DNA from 4 places in the Pantoea sp. SYBGC1 genome. Region 4 is predicted to be linked to each of the others. Evidence: predicted binding sites of a transcription regulator. Region 4 holds the regulator's gene; each other region holds the start of a gene.
The links. The regulator PurR, encoded in region 4, represses purine synthesis genes. The targets are predictions, from matches to a motif close to CANGCAAACGTTTGCNTG.
Positions count from the first base shown of each region.

Region 1: purE (5-(carboxyamino)imidazole ribonucleotide mutase) is a predicted target of PurR. The motif match lies at 2,431-2,448, and genes of this name have one in related genera.
Region 2: purL (phosphoribosylformylglycinamidine synthase) is a predicted target of PurR. The motif match lies at 3,229-3,246, and genes of this name have one in related genera.
Region 3: pyrC (dihydroorotase) is a predicted target of PurR. The motif match lies at 2,545-2,562, and genes of this name have one in related genera.

Region 1 covers NZ_JBXUNM010000003.1:224,746-229,649, forward strand. The annotation lists gene cysS (cysteine--tRNA ligase) at 1-974, opposite strand, end outside; gene ppiB (peptidylprolyl isomerase B) at 1,190-1,684, shown strand; gene AC2CF9_RS08350 (UDP-2,3-diacylglucosamine diphosphatase) at 1,684-2,400, shown strand; gene purE (5-(carboxyamino)imidazole ribonucleotide mutase) at 2,532-3,041, shown strand; gene purK (5-(carboxyamino)imidazole ribonucleotide synthase) at 3,038-4,102, shown strand; gene ybbP (putative ABC transporter permease subunit YbbP) at 4,139-4,904, opposite strand, start outside.
Region 2 covers NZ_JBXUNM010000008.1:66,746-71,649, reverse strand. The annotation lists gene purL (phosphoribosylformylglycinamidine synthase) at 1-3,140, opposite strand, end outside; gene mltF (membrane-bound lytic murein transglycosylase MltF) at 3,411-4,868, shown strand; gene tadA (tRNA adenosine(34) deaminase TadA) at 4,865-4,904, opposite strand, start outside.
Region 3 covers NZ_JBXUNM010000001.1:164,202-169,105, reverse strand. The annotation lists gene AC2CF9_RS00785 (YceH family protein) at 1-355, opposite strand, end outside; gene rimJ (ribosomal protein S5-alanine N-acetyltransferase) at 370-966, opposite strand; gene grxB (glutaredoxin 2) at 1,161-1,808, shown strand; gene AC2CF9_RS00770 (lipoprotein) at 1,917-2,480, shown strand; gene pyrC (dihydroorotase) at 2,628-3,674, shown strand; gene dinI (DNA damage-inducible protein I) at 3,743-3,988, shown strand; gene AC2CF9_RS00755 (hypothetical protein) at 4,131-4,400, shown strand; gene bssS (biofilm formation regulator BssS) at 4,684-4,904, shown strand, end outside.
Region 4 covers NZ_JBXUNM010000001.1:341,536-346,439, forward strand. The annotation lists gene cfa (cyclopropane fatty acyl phospholipid synthase) at 1-619, opposite strand, end outside; gene punC (purine nucleoside transporter PunC) at 892-2,085, opposite strand; gene punR (DNA-binding transcriptional activator PunR) at 2,194-3,105, shown strand; gene purR (HTH-type transcriptional repressor PurR) at 3,102-4,127, opposite strand; gene AC2CF9_RS01670 (C40 family peptidase) at 4,425-4,904, opposite strand, start outside.

The sequences.
Region 1 (4,904 bases), on a different contig from region 4:
TGCCGCAGTGCGGTATACAGACGCTCCAGCGCCGCACGTGCCTGGTTGAGGTTATCTTCGCCGTAGTTAAGCTGGCTGCGATAGTGTCCTGACATCAGGAAATAGCGTACGGTTTCGGCGTCGTAGTGCTGCAGCACATCGCGCACGGTGAAGAAGTTGCCGAGTGATTTTGACATCTTCTCACGGTCAACCATCACCATGCCGGAGTGCATCCAGTAATTGACATAGGGACCGTCGTGCGCGCAGGTGGACTGCGCCACTTCATTTTCATGGTGCGGAAACATCAGGTCAGAGCCGCCGCCGTGAATATCAAAGTGGCTGCCAAGCTGCTTGCAGTTCATGGCGGAGCACTCGATGTGCCAGCCCGGACGACCGTTGCCCCACGGCGACTCCCATGACGGCTCATCGGCTTTGGACATCTTCCACAGCACGAAATCCATCGGGTTGCGTTTTACCTCTGCCACTTCCACGCGGGCGCCCGCCTGCAGCTGCTTCAGATCCTGACGCGACAGCGCGCCATAATCGGTATCGCTCAGCACATCAAACATCACATCGCCGTTCTCCGCTACGTAGGCGTGACCGCGTTCAATCAGCCGCTCCACCAGCTCAATAATTTCCGCGATATGGCGCGTGGCGCGTGGTTCCAGATCCGGCGGCAGGATGCCCAGCGCGGCAAAATCCTGGTGCATCTCCGCAATCATGCGGTTGGTCAGCGTCTCAATGGTTTCGCCATTTTCGTTAGCGCGGCGAATAATTTTGTCATCAATATCAGTGATATTACGCACATACTTCAGCTGATAGCCAATATAGCGCAGGTAACGCGCCACTACGTCAAATGCCACAAACGTACGCCCGTGGCCGATATGACAGAGGTCGTAAACCGTAATACCACACACGTACATGCCGATTTCACCAGCATGAATAGGTTTAAATTCCTCTTTCTGTCGACTCAGGGTGTTATAGATCTTTAGCATTGAACGGTTCCGTTTTTATCGTGTGCGGGAGACGCCTTCTTTGGTAGCCTGATATTGTGCCGTATTTTTCTGACTTGTGCATCGCTGAGATACCAGATGCCGTTGCCTTGCTGACGCGTTCCGGGAAATTATGTTATAAGAGGCGTCGACAAAATGCCCGTCCGCACGCGAACGCGGCAACTGATACTGAATACAACCTCCACAGGACGAATATAATGGTCACTTTCCAGACGAACCATGGCGATATCGTAATCAAAACCTTTGATGATAAAGCGCCGGCCACCGTACAGAACTTCCTGGACTACTGCCGTGAAGGTTTTTATGACAACACTATTTTCCACCGTGTCATCAATGGCTTTATGGTTCAGGGCGGCGGTTTCGAACCGGGCATGAAGCAGAAAGCCACCAAAGCTGAAATCCGCAACGAAGCGAACAACGGCCTGAAAAACACCAAAGGCACGCTGGCGATGGCGCGCACTCAGGCTCCGCACTCGGCAACCGCACAGTTCTTTATCAACGTTGCTGACAACGACTTCCTGAACTTCCGCGACGAAAGCCTGCAGGGCTGGGGTTACTGCGTGTTTGCTGAAGTGGTTGAAGGTATGGATGTCGTCGAAAAAATCAAAGCGGTGAAAACCGGCCGCAGCGGTATGCATCAGGACGTGCCGACCGAAGACGTTGTCATCCAGAAAGTGACCGTCAGCGAGTAATGTCGCGCACGCTGTTTATCGCAGATCTCCATCTGTGTCAGGAAGAACCGGCAATTACTGCCGGTTTTCTGCATTTTTTGCAGGGTGAAGCGCGGCAGTGCGAGGCGCTTTACATCCTGGGCGATCTGTTTGAAGCCTGGATTGGCGATGACGATCCTAATCCGCTGCATCAGCAGATCGCCGCCGCCCTGCGCGCCCTGTCGGTGCCGGTCTATTTTATTCACGGCAACCGCGATTTCCTGCTGGGCAAGCGCTTTGCCCGCGCCAGCGGCATGACGCTATTGCCAGAGGAGCAGGTGCTGGAGCTGTATGGTCAGCGCGTGCTGATTATGCACGGCGACACGCTCTGCACGGATGATGCTGGCTATCAGCGTTTTCGCGCAAAGGTCCACCAGCGCTGGCTGCAGCGGCTGTTTCTGGCGCTGCCACTGCGTCTGCGGTTGCGCATTGCGGCCAGAATGCGCGCCGGCAGCCAGCAGGCGAACCAGCATAAATCGTTGGCCATTATGGATGTGAACCCGCAGGCGGTGACAGCAGCCATGCAGCGCCAGCAGGCTCCGCTGCTGATCCACGGCCATACGCACCGGCCGGAAATCCACACGCTCTCTCTGAATGGCCTTCCCGCGCAGCGCGCTGTTCTTGGGGCATGGCACGACGCAGGCTCGATGATCCAGCTGGACGCCAGCGGCGTAAAACTGATCGCCTTCCCCTTCTAATTTCGCGGGTGCAATTGCCCGTTTTCTGGCCGCGCAACCGTTTTCCTTGCTGCTATCTCATGCTATCCTCTGTGCCCTTCTTACCTGCCTCACCGGCCAGGTTCGTTTGTCTATTCACAGGAGTTGACCGCATGTCATCCACTGCCGCCCCGGCCCGTATCGCTATCGTCATGGGTTCCAGAAGTGACTGGGCTACCATGCAGTTCGCCGAGGAAATTCTCAACAGCCTGGACGTTCCCTTTCACGTAGAGGTGGTTTCTGCCCACCGCACCCCGGACAAGCTGTTCAGTTTTGCTGAAGGCGCCGCTGCGCATGGCTACCAGGTGATTATTGCGGGCGCCGGCGGTGCTGCGCATCTGCCCGGCATGATCGCAGCAAAAACGCTGGTGCCGGTGCTGGGCGTACCGGTGCAGAGCGCTGCGCTGAGCGGTGTTGACAGCCTCTACTCGATTGTACAGATGCCGCGCGGCATTCCGGTGGGTACGCTGGCCATTGGCAAAGCGGGCGCAGCCAACGCGGCGCTGCTGGCCGCGCAGATTCTGGCCACCCACGATGCGGCACTGGCGTCGCGTCTCACTGCGTGGCGCCAGGCGCAGACCGATGAGGTGCTGGAGAATCCGGATCCGCGGGGTGAGGCATGAAGCCGGTATGCGTACTGGGTAACGGTCAGCTGGGCCGTATGCTGCGCCAGGCGGCTGAGCCGCTGGGCATTGCGGTCTATCCGGTGGGACTGGATGCGGAGCCCGCCTCGCTGCCCATTGCAGAGAGCGTGATCACCGCCGAAATTGAACGCTGGCCGGAAACCGCCCTGACGCGCGAGCTCGCCCGCCACACCGCCTTTGTGAACCGCGATATCTTCCCGCGCCTTGCCGATCGTCTGACGCAGAAGCAGCTGCTGGATGAGCTTGATCTGGCTACCGCACCCTGGCAGCTGCTGGCCGCACCTGATGAGTGGCCGGCGGTATTTGAGAAGCTGGGCGAACTGGCAATTGTTAAACGCCGCACCGGCGGTTATGACGGTCGTGGCCAGTGGCGGCTGCGGGCGGATGAAACAGAGACGTTACCCGCTGAGTGCTATGGCGAGTGCATTGTGGAACAGGGCATTAATTTTAGCGGTGAGGTTTCGCTGGTAGGCGCACGCGGTCAGGATGGCAGCATGGTGTTCTACCCGCTGACACATAACCTGCACGAAGAGGGCATTCTGCGCACCAGCGTGGCGTTCCCGCAGGCGGATAGTGCACAGCAGCAGCAGGCGGAAACCATGCTGCGCGCCATTATGCAGGCGCTGGATTACGTGGGCGTCATGGCGATGGAGTGCTTTATCACGCCGCAGGGACTGCTGATCAATGAGCTGGCACCGCGCGTGCACAACAGCGGTCATTGGACGCAGAACGGCGCGTCCATCAGCCAGTTTGAGCTGCATCTGCGCGCCATCCTTGGGCTGCCGCTGCCGCAGCCGGCGGTGTTCGCTCCCTCGGTGATGGTGAACCTGATCGGCAGCGACGTAAACCACGCCTGGCTGGCGCAGCCGCTGGTGCATCTGCACTGGTATGGCAAAGAGGTCCGGCCTGGCCGCAAGGTGGGACACCTGAATCTCACTGACAGTGAGCCGTCACGTCTTGCCGCCGCCCTGCACGCGCTGCAGCCGCTGCTGCCGCCGGAATACGCTTCGGGCCTCGCCTGGGCGCAGGCGAAGCTCTGAGTTGCTGACGGGATCCCTCAGACAGAGGGATCCTGATTACGCCGCGTCAAAGCGCCGGAACAGCGCTTTGCCCTTCAGCAGTCGCACGCCCAGCCAGCCGCCGCACAGCGACAGCAGAAGCGCTCCGCACAGCGGTAGCGCAAACCACAGCGTCCAGTCGGGCTGCCAGGGAAAATCGAAAATTTTACGCTGCAGTTCCCACAGCGCGGCTTCTGCCCCCAGCGCAGCCGCTATTCCGGAAACCACGCCGAGCAGAGCAAACTCACACCACAGCGTGCCGCGCAGCAGACGTTTGCTCGCGCCCAGCGTGCGATACACCACCAGCTCCTGACGACGCTGGCGCATGCCGATCTGGATCTGCGCCAGCAGCAGCAGCACGCCGCACAGCGTCACCAGCACCACCATGATTTCCAGCGCCTGGCTCACCTGCGCCAGCACCTGGCCAATCTGTTTCATGATGCTGCCAATATCGAGCAGGCTCAGCGTCGGGAACGTCCGGTTCAGCTGCGCCAGCAGCGCCGGGTTGTTCGCCATGCGGAAGCTGGTCAGCCATGTCTGCGGCTGCTGCTCCAGCGCGCCGGGCGGGAAGATAAAAAAGAAGTTAGGCCGCAGGCTCTCCCAGTCCACCTTACGCAGACTGCTGATGCGCGCGCTGAACGTCTGCGTATCGCCGCTAAAGGTCAGCTCATCCCCCGGCTTAACGCCCAGCCGCTGCGCCAGTTCGGCTTCAATCGAAACCTCCCCTGGCCGCGGGGGCCAGCTGCCGGCAAGCAGCGGGTTGTGATCCGGCCGCTGCGCCTGC
Region 2 (4,904 bases), on a different contig from region 4:
CGCAGCACGGCGATGCGCGGGCGCACGCCGGTGGCGATCATCGGCGCAGCCACATCCTCTTCCGGCCGGAAGGTCAGCTGAGCGTTCAGGCCCGGATCGCTGTCGTTTTGCTTCGCCTCATGCTCCTGATCGGCACAGGCCGGATTATCACGCAGGCGCTGCATCTGCCAGGTGGTTTCGGCCCACCAGGTACGCAGCGTCGTGCGGCTTTCGCTGTAGACCGGATGCTCGCCGGCGCGGATCACAAAACGGTCGCCCGGCAGCGCCTTGCCAATCACGTGCAGCACGCTGCGCAGACCGTGGTCAGCAAACACCTTCTCTACCGCCGCCAGATCGGCCTCTTTAATCTGCAGCACCGCACCCAGTTCTTCGGTGAACAGCGCCGCCAGCGCATCGCTGCCCAGCGCGGCGATATCCGCCTCAATACCGCAGTGGCCGGTAAAGGCCATCTCCGCCAGCGTCACCAGCAGCCCGCCGTCGGAACGGTCGTGGTAAGCCAGCAGCTTCTGTTCGCTGACCAGCGTCTGGATAGCGTTGAAGAAGCCCGCCAGCTGTGCGGCATCGCGCACGTCAGCCGGCTTATCGCCCAGCTGACGATAGACCTGCGACAGCGCGGTTGCGCCCAGCGTGTTGGCACCGTTACCGAGGTCCACCAGCAGCAGCAGGTTATCCTGCTCCGCCTGCAGCTGCGGCGTTACGGTACGCCGGACATCTTCCACGCGCGCAAACGCGGTGATCACCAGCGAGAGCGGCGAGGTCATTTCGCGCTCTTCATTGCCCTGCTGCCAGCGGGTTTTCATCGACATGGAGTCTTTGCCGACCGGGATAGTGATCCCCAGCGCCGGGCAGAGCTCTTCGCCAACGGCTTTGACCGCTTCGTAAAGGCCGGCATCCTCACCCGGATGTCCGGCTGCTGCCATCCAGTTCGCAGAAAGCTTCACGCGCTTCAGTGAACCAATCGCGGTAGCGGCCAGGTTAGTGAGCGCTTCGCCTACCGCCAGACGCCCGGAGGCGGCAAAATCGAGCAGCGCGACCGGGGCGCGTTCGCCCAGGGCGAAAGCTTCGCCGTGATAGCTGTCGAGGCTGGCCGTGGTCACGGCGCAGTTTGCCACCGGGATCTGCCACGGCCCCACCATCTGATCGCGCGCCACCATGCCGGTCACGGAACGGTCGCCGATGGTGATAAGAAACGTTTTCTCAGCCACCGTGGGCAGATGCAGCACGCGGTTAACCGCATCCGCAATCGTGATGCCGTTACGCTGCAGCGCGTCGCCTTTTGCCTGCTGCCGCGTGACGTCGCGCGTCATTTTTGGCGTTTTGCCCAGCAGAACATCCAGCGGCATGTCGATAGGCTTGTTGTCAAAATGGCTGTCGCTCAGCGAGAGGTGCTGCTCTTCAGTCGCCTCGCCAATTACCGCGTAAGGGGCGCGCTCGCGCTGGCACAGCTCATCAAACAGCGCCAGCTTCTCTGGCGCAACGGCCAGCACATAGCGCTCCTGCGACTCGTTACACCACACTTCCAGCGGGCTCATGCCCGGCTCATCGCTGAGAATGTCGCGCAGATTGAAGTTACCACCGCGTCCGCCATCACTGACCAGCTCAGGCATGGCGTTAGAGAGACCGCCTGCGCCGACGTCGTGAATAAACAGAATCGGGTTGGCTTCGCCCAGCTGCCAGCAGCGGTCGATCACTTCCTGACAGCGGCGCTCCATTTCCGGGTTGTCGCGCTGCACTGAGGCAAAATCGAGGTCGGCATCGGACTGACCGGAGGCCATGGATGAGGCCGCACCGCCGCCGAGGCCGATATTCATCGCCGGCCCGCCCAGCACAATCAGTTTGGCGCCCACGACGATCTCGCCTTTCTGCACGTGATCCGCACGAATATTGCCAATACCGCCTGCCAGCATGATCGGCTTATGGTAGCCGCGCAGTTCAACGCCGTTGTGGCTGTTAACCTGCTCTTCATAGGTGCGGAAATAACCGTTCAGCGCCGGACGGCCAAATTCATTGTTAAACGCTGCGCCGCCCAGCGGGCCTTCGGTCATGATATCCAGTGCGGTAACAATACGCTCCGGCTTGCCGAAATCCTCTTCCCACGGCTGCTCAAAGCCCGGGATGCGCAGATTGGAAACGGAAAAGCCGGTCAGACCCGCTTTCGGTTTGGCGCCACGCCCGGTTGCGCCTTCATCGCGGATTTCACCACCTGAACCGGTGGCGGCACCCGGCCAGGGAGAGATAGCGGTTGGATGGTTATGCGTCTCTACCTTCATCAGAATATGCGCGGCTTCCTGATGAAAAGCGTACTCGCCCTGCTGCGCATCAGCGTAGAAGCGGCCAACTTCCGAGCCTTCCATCACGGCAGCGTTATCTTTATAGGCTGACAGTACGTGATCGGGATGCTGCTCAAACGTATTTTTGATCATCTTAAACAGCGATTTGGGCTGTTTTTCGCCATCGATGATCCAGTCAGCGTTGAAAATTTTGTGGCGACAGTGCTCTGAGTTCGCCTGCGCAAACATATAGAGTTCAATGTCGTTGGGGTTGCGACCCAGACGGGTAAAGGCATCCAGCAGGTAGTCTATTTCGTCATCCGCCAGCGCCAGGCCCAGCGTGCTATTCGCCTGCTCCAGCGCCTGACGTCCGGTTCCCAGCACGTCAACGCTCTGCAGCGGCTGCGGCGCGTGATGAGCAAACAGCTGCTCTGCCGCCTGCAGATCGCTGAATACGCACTCCATCATGCGATCGTGCAGCAGGCCAGCCAGCTGCTGCCACTGCGTTTCTGTCAGCTGCGGCGCCTGAACATAGAACGCCAGGCCGCGCTCCAGGCGCTTAACCTGCGGCAGATCGCAGTTGTGAGCAATGTCCGTGGCTTTCGATGACCAGGGAGAGATAGTGCCGGGACGCGGCGTAACCAGCAGCAGACGCCCTTGAGGCGCATGTTCAGCGAGAGAAGGGCCATATTTCAGCAGACGCTGCAGGCGGGCGTGTTCATCCGCGCTGAGCGGTGCGGCAACATCAGCAAAATGGACATACTCGGCGTAAATATCACTCACCGGCAGATGAGCGTTCTGAAAGCGGGTCAGCAGTTTGTTTACACGAAATGCTGACAGAGCGGGCGAACCACGCAGAATTTCCATCATTAAAGATCTCTCGTCTTCGAAGCGCCGGGCGACGCTTCATTGGGCGCAACAGGGAAAACGGGCGGTATTATAGAGAAAGCGCGCGGGTAACGAAACCGTTTGCGCAGAAAAACTGCCATACGGGATTTGCCTGAATTTTGCGCAAAACTTGCTATATGAGTTGCCCTGTTTCGCTTTGTTGCGCAAAATGCCCCTCGCTCTGGGAGTAAAAAACAATACCAATACTGCCTTTAAAGGACAGAGGCCTGTGAGCCATTAAGAGACAACTATTTGAAACGCCTAAAATTAAATTATCTGTTTATCGGTCTGATCACCGTGCTGCTGGCGCTGGCGCTGTGGCCGGCAATCCCCTGGTACGGGGGCGATCGGGACGCGCTGACAGCGATCAAATCACGCGGTGTGTTGCGCATCAGCACCGTTAATTCGCCACTGACCTATTACACCGTCAATCAGGCACCGGCTGGCATGGATTACGAGCTGGCAAAGCGCTTTGCAGACTACCTCGGCGTCAGGCTGGAAGTCACTGTGCGACCCAGCCTGGGCGATCTGTTTGACGACCTTGATGACGGAAAAGCCGATCTGCTCGCCGCCGGGCTTATCTATAACAGCGAGCGTCTGGCGCACTATCAGGCCGGCCCCAGCTACTATTCGGTGTCGCAGCAGCTGGTTTACCGTATCGATAAACCGCGTCCGCGCACGCTGGGCGATCTGAAAGGCCGTCTGGTGGTGCAGTCCGGCTCAGCCTATCTCTCTACGCTGCGGGCAGAAAAAGCCAACAGCTATCCCGATCTCGACTGGGCCATCGCCACCGATCAGGGACAGAAAGCGCTGCTGGAGGCGGTGGCTGACGGCAAGCTCGACTACACGGTAGGCGACTCGGTAACCGTGGGCCTGCTGCAGCGTATTCATCCGCAGCTGGCGGTAGCCTTTGATATTACCGATGAAGAGCCGGTGACCTGGTATCTGCCGCGCAATGCTGACAGCAGCCTTAACGCGGCCATGCTCGATTTCTACAGCCAGATGGGTGAAGAAGGCACCATGGCGCGGCTGGAGGAGAAGTATCTCGGTCACGTTGGCACGTTTGATTATGTTGATACCCGCACCTTCCTGCGCGCGATTGACAATACGCTGCCGGATATCAAACCGCTGTTTGAGAAATATGCGGCGAGCATGGACTGGCGCCTGCTGGCGGCGATCTCCTATCAGGAGTCGCACTGGAATCCGCAGGCGACCTCGCCCACCGGCGTGCGCGGCATGATGATGCTGACGCGCAACACGGCGGATAGTCTCAACGTTGATGACCGGCTCGATCCGGAGCAGAGCATTCGCGGCGGCAGTGAGTATCTGCAGCGCATGATGGATAAAGTGCCGGCGAGCGTGCCTGATGACGAGCGCATCTGGTTTGCGCTGGCAGCCTACAATATGGGATATGCGCACATGCTCGACGTGCGCCGGCTGACGGCAAAACAGGGCGGTAACCCTGACAGCTGGGCGGATGTGAAGCTGCGTCTGCCGATGCTCAGCCAGAAGCGCTACTACGCGCAAACCACTTATGGCTATGCGCGCGGGCATGAAGCGTATAACTACGTGGAGAATATCCGCAAATATCAGCTAAGCCTGGTGGGCTATCTGCAGGAGCAGGAGCGCCGCCTGGCGCAGCGTTCGGCGCTGGAAGCGGAGCTGGGCGCCGGTTATCCGGCGGTTGAGCCTAAAATTGCCATGAACTAATTTGCGCGCTGTGCCTGACGCAGCGCGCGCTTCTGC
Region 3 (4,904 bases), 180 kb from region 4:
TACGCAGCTCGCCTGGCGTTTGCGCCCCGCGCAGCAGCAGCAGGGTCATCACGGCGACTTCAGCGGCGCTGAGCTGCAGCTGACCAAACGCAGAGTTACAGAAGCGCTGCGCATATTTGCTGACCCGCTGGCTGGCACCGCTGGTAGCGGTGACCAGGTGTTTTTTAACCAGCTCATCCAGCTGCGCCTGCACCTCCTCTTCGCTGAGCGTCATAACCGGTTCACGGTTCGATTTCTGATTACAGGCGGCTACCACGCCGTTCAGCGACAGAGGGTAATATTCAGGCGTAGCGATCTGCTTTTCCAGCAGCGCACCCAGCACGCGTAGCGCCTGGGAAGAGAGCGCGATTTTCATGGATCCGTTTCCTTTTAAAATTGAGTGCGCTTGTCCGGCGTCCACGCATGCCAGGTCAGCGCCGTCAGTACGTGATCCTGCCAGCGGCCATCAATGAGCAGATAGTTTTTTGCATAGCCTTCCTGCTCGAAGCCGAGCCGTGCCAGCAGATCGCCGCTGCGCTGATTGTGCGGCATATAGTTAGCCATAATGCGGTGCATGCGCTGCTGTCGCTGCATATAGCGAATTGCCGATTGCAGCGCTTCAAACATCATGCCCTGCCCCTGCCACTTTTCGCCCAGCGAATAGCCGAGATAGCAGGCGTGAAAGGAGCCACGCAGAACATTGCTGAAATTTGCCACGCCGCGGATCTCACGCTCGTCGGGGTCCATCAGCACAAAGTAGAAAGCGGAGCCCTGCTTATGCAGATCGCCAATCAGGCCGAGCCGCGCCTGCCAGCCGGAGGGATAACAGTGGCTGTCATCGCGCACCGGCTCCCACGGCTTGAGGAACGCGCGGTTTTCCGCGTAATAGTCTGCCAGCCGCCAGGCGTCGCGTTCATGCACCAGACGCACCACCAGACGATCGGTCGTAAGCCGCACGCGCGGGCCTGCAGAGCGATAGCCAAACATCAAATCTCCTGAAATCCTTAGCGAAAGAGAGTGAAACGCCGCTGGCGTTTTCTTCACTATAACCGCCCCGCAGGCTGCGACACAACGTTGCTGAACAGGGGCAGGGTTTGCCCCTTCCACGGTTCTCTTCCATACTTCCGGCAGGATCGGAAAAAGGGTGAATCCCTCACCCGGAAAACCACAGGAGAAACGGGATGAAACTTTACATCTACGATCACTGCCCCTTCTGCGTCAAAGCGCGCATGATTTTTGGCTTAAAGAATCTGCCGGTAGAACTGGTGGTTATGCTCAATGATGACGAGGCGACACCGGTAAAATTAATCGGCCAGAAAATGGCGCCGGTATTGCAAAAAGCGGATGGCAGCGCCATGCCGGAGAGCATGGATATTGTGCATTGGGTAGACAAACAGGATGGCGAACCGCTGCTGACCGGCAGAACCAATCCCGCTATCGCCGACTGGCTGCGCCACGTCAACGGCTATATTAATAAGCTTTTAATTCCGCGTATCGCCGATGCTGCTTTTGCTGAATTTGCCACCCCGGAAGCGCGACGCTATTTTCACGATAAAAAAGAGGCGAGCCTCGGTGATTTCGACGAGCTGCGTAAACACGCGCCTGGCCTGATCAAGAAGATCAGTGACGATCTGCGCCAGCTGGATCGCCTGATTGTGAAGCCTAACGCCGTTAACGGCGAGCTGTCAGAGGATGATATCAACCTCTTCCCGCTGCTGCGCTCGCTGACGCTGGTGTCCGGTATCGACTGGCCAAGCCGCGTCACTGATTACCGCGATAACATGGCGAAACAGACGCAGGTTAATCTGCTCTCTTCTATCGCCGCCTGAATGTTAAACCGGGAGGAACCCGTTCGCGGGTTTCTCATCTTATCTGATGACACCTCGCGCCGATTCAGGCAGGCTTAGCGCTGTTTGCCACACCGGAACGAGGATGCAATGAAAAAGAAATTTTATGGGATCGCGGCGCTGTTCGGCATGCTGCTGCTCAGCGGCTGCAATCAGCTGACGCAATACACCATCACGGAACAGGAAGTGAATCAGGCGCTGCAAAAGCGCAACAATTTTGAAAAAGAGATCGGCGTATCCGGCCTTATTAATGCGCATATCGTGCTCAGCGATCTCAGCAGCGAAATCGGACGTGAAGAACCTGACCGCGTCACCCTCTCCGGTAAAGCGCAAATTGATGTCACCTCACTGTTTGGCCCGCAGCAGGCTGAAATGCTGCTGAAAATGAAGGCGCAGCCGGTTTATAACGCGCAGGAAGGCGCCATCTACCTGCACAACCTGTCGATTGTTGATGCGCAGGTGGAGCCAGAAAAAATGGCGTCGATTGTGAAAACGCTGACCCCCTATCTCAATCAGTCCCTGCAGCACTATTTCAATGAACGGCCAGCCTATCTGCTGAGCGCTGACCGCAGTAAAGGCGAAGCGCTGGCGAAAAAACTGGCAAAAGGACTGGAAGTCAAACCGGGTCAGCTGGTGATCCCTTTCACCGACTGACACCGTCCCGTGCGGCCAGCGTTTTTCTGGCCGCACGGGTCATCACTTTCCGGTGATAAAAAGCCGTGCAAACGGTTGCCTGCCCGCTTAAGATATCGCCCCGGCCTGAATGCGCCATTCTGTTTTCACTTAAGCCGGAGCCTGACCATGACTTCTCAACCTCAGCACATCACCATTCGCCGCCCTGATGACTGGCATATCCACCTGCGCGACGGCGTGATGCTTGAAAGCGTACTGCCCTATACCAGCGCCGTGAATGGCCGGGCGATTGTCATGCCAAATCTGGTGCCGCCGGTCACCAGCGTGGCAGCGGCCCGCGAGTATCGCGCGCGCATTCTTGCCGCCCTGCCCGCTGCGCACAGCTTTACACCGCTGATGACCTGCTATCTGACCGATTCACTTGAACCCGATGAGATTGAAGCGGGATTTCGTACGGGCCTATTCACTGCTGCCAAGCTCTATCCGGCGCACGCTACCACTAATTCAAGTCACGGCGTAACGAACACGGCGTCGATTGCTGCGGTGCTGGATCGCATGCAGCAAATTGGTATGCCGATGCTGGTGCACGGTGAAGTCACTGATGCCCACATCGATATTTTTGATCGCGAAGCGCGCTTTATTGAGACCGTACTGCATCCGCTGCGCCAGCAGTTTCCCGGCCTGAAAGTGGTCATGGAGCACATCACCACAAAAGAGGCAGCTGACTATGTGGCTGACGGCAACGCACTGCTGGGTGCAACCATTACGCCGCAGCATTTGATGTTTAACCGTAACCATATGCTGGTGGGCGGGATCCGTCCTCATCTTTATTGCCTGCCTGTTCTGAAGCGCAACACACATCAGCAGGCGCTGCGTCAGCTGGTGGCCAGCGGCCATCCACGCGTTTTTCTTGGTACCGATACTGCGCCCCACCTGCGGCATGCCAAAGAAGCAGGCTGCGGCTGTGCGGGCGTCTTCAACGCCCCGACCTCTCTGCCTGCCTACCTTACCGTGTTTGAAGAGCTTAACGCCCTGCAGCACTTTGAAGCGTTCTGCTCAGAAAACGGCCCGAATTTTTACGGCCTGCCGCTTAACGAAGGAACGCTGACGCTGGTCCGTGAACCCTGGCAGGTGGCTGAAAGCGTCACCGCAGGCGACGATACGCTGGTGCCATTTCTTGCCGGCGAGACGCTGAACTGGCGCATCAAAGAATAAACGATAACTGCTTGCCTTCGGCATTAAGATACTGTACAAATAACCAGTATATTAAACCGGAGGCGTCTATGCGTATTGATATTACCGTAGCGAAAAATCGCCCGCTGCCCGCAGGTGCACTCGATGCGCTTAGCGCGGAGCTTTCCCGTCGTATTGCGCACGATTTTCCTGAAGGCGAGCACCACGTCAATGTGCGCTATGCCACCGGCAATCAGCTCAGCGTGACCGGCGGCTGTAAAACTTCACGCGATCGTATTACCGATCTCCTGCAGGAAACCTGGGAAAGTGCCGACGACTGGTTTACTCACGATTAACCGCCAATGTGCCGTTTTTGCCGGGTTTCGCCCCGGCTTTTTTTGTTTCATTTCCCCTCGCCAGAAAAACAGCCGCCATCTAGACTCAGGTTTATCGATCCCCTATTCTTGCCTCGCCATGCTTACAGGAGGTGTTTGACAGATGATCACAGATAAACCCGAAGAGGCGATGACCTTTGGTGAACTGCTGGCGCTCATTGCCGAGCAGCAGCGCCGTTTAACCGTCCTGGAAACTGCCTTTACCAGCCTGACGCTTTCACTCGATGCGCCCGCAGTCCAGCTGCTTGCTCATAACCTGACGCAGGAAGCGCAGAACCAGCAGCACGATGCATCGCTGCAACAGCAATTTTTCCGTCTGGCGGAGACGCTCCGGCAGCGCACAGATCCGCTCTCTGCTGAAGCGCAGCCCTGATATTCCACGACTGAGTCCGGCATGTTACGCTGAAGTTTCTGTCGCTTTCGCCGATAAAACAGATGATGTTGTCGGGCCGGTTACGCATGTAGCGGGAAATCAACCCGTCATCCGCCGGCGCTTTTACAGCATTTTCTGGCGCATTTCGCACTTATATAGCCGCATTTCATTACTGTTTGCCTGTCTGACCGCTATTTCATGTTATAATTAGCTCGCTAGTGCATGTAGCAGCCGCATTGAACCTCAAGAAGCACTTCGTTTAACGAGTAATAAGGAGGTTATAATGGACAGTAATAAAGACGTCATTCAGACTCATCCCCTGATTGGATGGGACATCAGCACCGTTGACAGCTATGACGCCATGATGATACGCCTGCACTCGCTCTCCTCGCAGGATCAAAGAGAAGAAGAAGCTGACGTCGGTTTGACCTACTGGTTAACCACTGATGTTGCCAGACAGTTTATCTCTATACTGGAAGCTGGCATTGCTAAAATAGAATCTAC
Region 4 (4,904 bases):
GTGCCATCTTTTGCTGCTCCTGGGAGATAGTGACGCCATATACGCTGACACCGTAGCGGCGGGCAGCAAACTCCGCCAGCCCGCCCCAGCCGCAGCCGATATCCAGCAGAGACATGCCGGGTTCAAGCTGCAGTTTACGGCAGATCAGATCCAGCTTGGCTTCCTGCGCCGCTTCCAGCGTGTCCGCATGATGCCAGTAGCCGCAGGAGTACTGCATATACGGGTCCAGCATCAGGCTGAACAGGTCATTACCCAAATCGTAGTGCGCTCTGCCGACCTGCCAGGCGCGCTTTTTTGATTGCAGATTGGTCAGCCGTGCAGCGGCGATGCGCAGCGTATCTTTGAAGTGGTGCGGCAGCTGGTGATCGAGATGATGTCTGAGCGCGCGCTGAAAAAACATATCCAGTCGTTCGCACGTCCACCACCCATCCATGTAACTTTCGCCCAGACCCAGTGAGCCTTCCTGTATCACGCGCTTAAAAAAGTCAGCATGATGAACCTGAATATCCCACGGTCGTGAACCATTAACGCGAATATTTGCCTGTTCAAGTAACTCCCGGGCAATACGAAACCACGCATTCTCTTCGGGAGTGACTGCTTCTGCACATGATGAACTCATAGCTTCTCCATCACCTTGTAAATAGGACCCGGGAAACAGAAGGATCTGCATCAGGTCTGTGAAAGAACGCAGGGTGGTGCCGTGCGCAGCTAAACCACATTAACAGAGGTATGAATAGTCCGGACTCACGCAATGCGCAGCGGCCTGGCCGCACGCAGAGGCTGTCCCGGTAAGACCGGGAGCGCTGTTCTTGTTATGAATATCAGAAGAGACAGCGACCTGCCGCGGGACGGCGGGCAGATCGCTCTCTGGCAAAATAGCACCAGACCGGCTTATGCGTTGTCTTCGCAGGGATGGGCGATATCGGCTGATTTTGCTGTTGCGCGCTGCCAGGCGAAGCCCATCCAGGCGAGCACCACCGTACTTACCATTACCAGCGTAGTGTGATAAAGCGCCTGCTGCAAACCAGCCGAGACAATCAGGCTGGCAAGGAAGCATAAGCCAAGCTGCAGCAGATTCTGTAAACCGGCTGCTTTACCGCTGGCGTGCGGGAACGGCGCCAGCGCGCTGGCAACCACAATCGGGTAGATAGCGCCGTTTGCCAGCGCCATCCCGCAAAAAGGCAGCAGCAGGGCAAAGAGCGACGGCGCGGGAAGCAGCGCAACGGCAAAGAGGCTCAGAATGCTCAGGCTGTAAATCAGCAGCAGCCACGGCAGCAGCTGCGCGCCCTGAAAGCGATTAAGCAGCGCACGACAGCCAAAACCGCCAATCAGGAAAGCCATCGTCTGCGGCACATAGCTGAGCCCGATATCGGCCGGGGTTAAGCCTGCGGCCGCCAGAATAAAGGGGGAGCCCGTCAGCCAGGCAAAGAAGCTGGCAGAGCAGGCGGAGTAAATCAGCACATTGCCACTGTAGGCGCGGGTAGCGAGCAGCGTCAGCCAGCCAGGCTGATCGCCGCGCGCCGCCTGAGAGATACGCGGCGAACGAAGTCTGAGGGTACCTGCCAGCAGCACCAGCGTAATCAGCGTCAGCACCAGGAAAATAGTGCGCCAGTGAAAATGACTCATCAGCCAGGCACCCAGCAGCGGAGCCAGAGCAGGAGAGAGCGCCACCAGCGGCATAATAGTGGCAAACACTTTATTGGCCTGCGCTTTAGGGTAGCGATCGATAACCAGCGCCTGCCAGCTCACGGCGGCGGCACAGACGCCCACAGCCTGAATAAAGCGCAGTGCCAGCATCAGCCAGACGTTGTCGGCCCACAGCATGGCCAGACAGCTCAGGGCAAATATTGAGAGGCCCGCCAGTAAAACCGGTTTGCGGCCAATTCGGTCAGAGAGGAGTCCCCAGCCCACCTGCGCACAGGCAAAGCCCGCCAGAAACAGGCTCAGGCTGGCGCTGATAACACCCGGAGCGGTGGCAAAATCACGCTGCATATCGCTGAATGCGGGCAGATACATATCCGTGGCGAGAAAGCCGAGCATGCTCAGCAGCGCCAGATAGGGCAGAAATCCTTTAGATGACATCACTATTTTTCTCATTCGGCAGGGAAACGCGGAGGAGTGTAAAAGGGTGCAGTCAGCTTTGTGAAACGCTAATATTTGCAGAGTGCTGTTAAATTTTTTGAAGGCAAAAATATGTGGTCTGAATATGCGCTTGAGGTGGCGGACGCCGTCGCCCGCACCGGCAGTTTCAGCGCGGCAGCGCAGGAGCTGCACCGCGTGCCTTCTGCTATCAGCTATACCATCAGGCAGCTGGAGAGCTGGCTGGCCGTGGAGCTGTTTGAACGCCAGCATCGGGAAGTGGTTCTGACGCCAGCCGGCGAGCATTTTGTGCGTGAAGGCCGCTCTGTTATCAAAAAAATGCTGGCGACGCGACGGCAGTGTCAGCAGCTGGCCAACGGCTGGCGCGGCCAGCTCACTATTGCCGTTGATTGTATCGTCAAGCCGCAGCGCACGCGCCAGCTGGTGAAAGATTTCTATCGCCACTTTCCCGATATGGAGCTGATCATCAGCTATGAAGTGTTTAACGGCGTATGGGATGCGCTGGCTGATGGCCGGGTTGACGTAGCCATTGGTGCCACGCAGGCGATCCCGGTTGGCGGACGCTTTGCTTTTCAGGATATGGGCGCCCTTAACTGGCGCTGCGTGGTCAGTCCGGATCACCCACTGGCGCAGAGCGCGCATCCTGACGAAGAGGCGCTGCGCGCCTGGCCGTCGCTGGTGCTGGAAGATACGTCGCGCGCGCTACCGCGCCGTATGACGTGGACGCTGGATAATCAGCGCCGGCTGGTGGTGCCGGAGTGGGAAACCGGAATCGACTGCCTGCAGGCTGGCCTGTGCGTAGGGATGATCCCGGGACACCTGGCGCGGCCGCTACTGGATAGCGGCGCGCTGGTGGAGCTGATATTGCCGCAGCCTTTTCCGGAGAGTCCCTGCTGCGTCAGCTGGGCCGGGCAGCGGGCGTCGCCGGCGCTGGCCTGGCTGCTGGAATACCTGGGAGATGCTGAGACGCTAAATCATGAGTGGCTCAGCGAGCGCCGCGCTTAGCGGCGATAGTCGCGAAACGGACCATCCCCGACCGAGCGACGCTCAATCAGGCTGGGCTGAACTTCAATCGTTTGCGGCTCTTCGCGTTTACTGGTAATGCGGTCCAGCAGCATCTCCAGCGCTTTTTCACCCAGCTGAGCTTTGGGCTGATGCACTGTCGTCAGCGCCGGCGTAAAGTAGCGGGCGTTGCGCACATTGTCATAGCCGATCACCGAAATATCCTGCGGAACGCGCAGGCCCATCTCATCGGCGGCGCAGATCGCGCCCATTGCCATGATGTCGCCGCCGCAGAACACAGCGGTAGGACGCTGCTTCTGGCTCAGGATCTGCTGCATCGCCTGATAACCCGACTCAGGTTCAAAATCGCCCTGCACGATCCACTCCGCACGCACCGCGATCCCCGCCTCTTGCATCGCCTGCAGGAAGCCGGCGTGCCGTCCGCCGCCGGTATTGCGCTCCAGCTGGCCCGGGATAGCGCCAATATCGCGATGACCGCGCTCGATCAGGTAACGACCGGCCAGGTAGCCGCCCTGAAAGGCATTATCCTGCACGGTATCGGTAAAATCACCGCGGGAAGCGCCCCAGTCCATGACCACCATCGGAATATTGCGATTCTCTTCCAGCATCTGAAGCAGATCGTCCGGATACTCAGAGCACATCACCAGCAGGCCATCTACCCGCTTTTGCGCCATCATCGACAGATAGGCGCGCTGCTTTTGCAGGTCATTGTGCGCGTTGCCCAGAATCAGCGTGTAGCCCTGAGCGAAGCAGTGATTTTCAATTGCTTCGATGATTTCAGCAAAGTAGGGGGCTTCACTGGACGTTGCCAGCAACCCCAGTGTTTTAGTGTGATTAACCTTCAGGCTGCGCGCCACGGCGCTGGGAGAATAGTGCAGCGCTTTAATCGCCTCCCACACGGCATTACGCGTCTCTTCAGCGACAAAGCGCGTTTTATTGATGACGTGCGAAACCGTGGTCGTTGATACGCCAGCGCGTTTTGCCACATCTTTAATTGTTGCCATGAAAATGGACCTCTTAAACCTATCGCAACTTTATGATAAGTATAGTGTTAAACGTTTGCGTCTGCGCAGGGTTTTCTGCCTCATTCCAGCGTAAAAATGGCTGATTCAGGGCGAGTAATTAACCGCAACAGATAATGACAGCAGCGTGCGCAAAAGGTGTTGCGCAACGAAAGGCGGCGATTCTAGCAAGGCAAGGGGCATAAAACGAGATTTTTACCTGCGGTCAGATGAAAATATTTAGAGTCCGACAACTGGCGTGTAGTCAGGCCGGGACGCGCGCGGCATGTTGCGCAACTGCTAACGAATGGTTTTAGGCGTCATCATGCGGCGTGCGCCAACATAGTGCTTCTGCCAGTAATCTTCACCCAGCGCGCTGATCTGGATATCTTTGCCGGTACGCGGCGACTGAATAAATTTGCCGTTACCCAGATAAACGCCAACATGATCGGCTGTGCCGCGATTATTGATGCGGAAAAACACCAGATCGCCTTTCTCCAGCATTTCGCGCTTGATGGGAGCGGCATCGCGCAGATGATACATTTCATTGGCCGTGCGCGGCAGCTTGAAACGGACCAGATCTTTATAGGCGTACCAGACCAGGCCACTGCAGTCGAATCCGGTAAGCGGAGAGGTGCCACCCCACTGATAAGGTTTGCCCAGCTGGCCCATAAGTTTAGTCATGGCGGTTTCACGCGCCTTCTGATAGCGCAGGCGGTGGGATTTGCTGAGCCTGATACCGGTCAGCGCATCATTACTCTCTTCCGCTGCCGCTGTTTT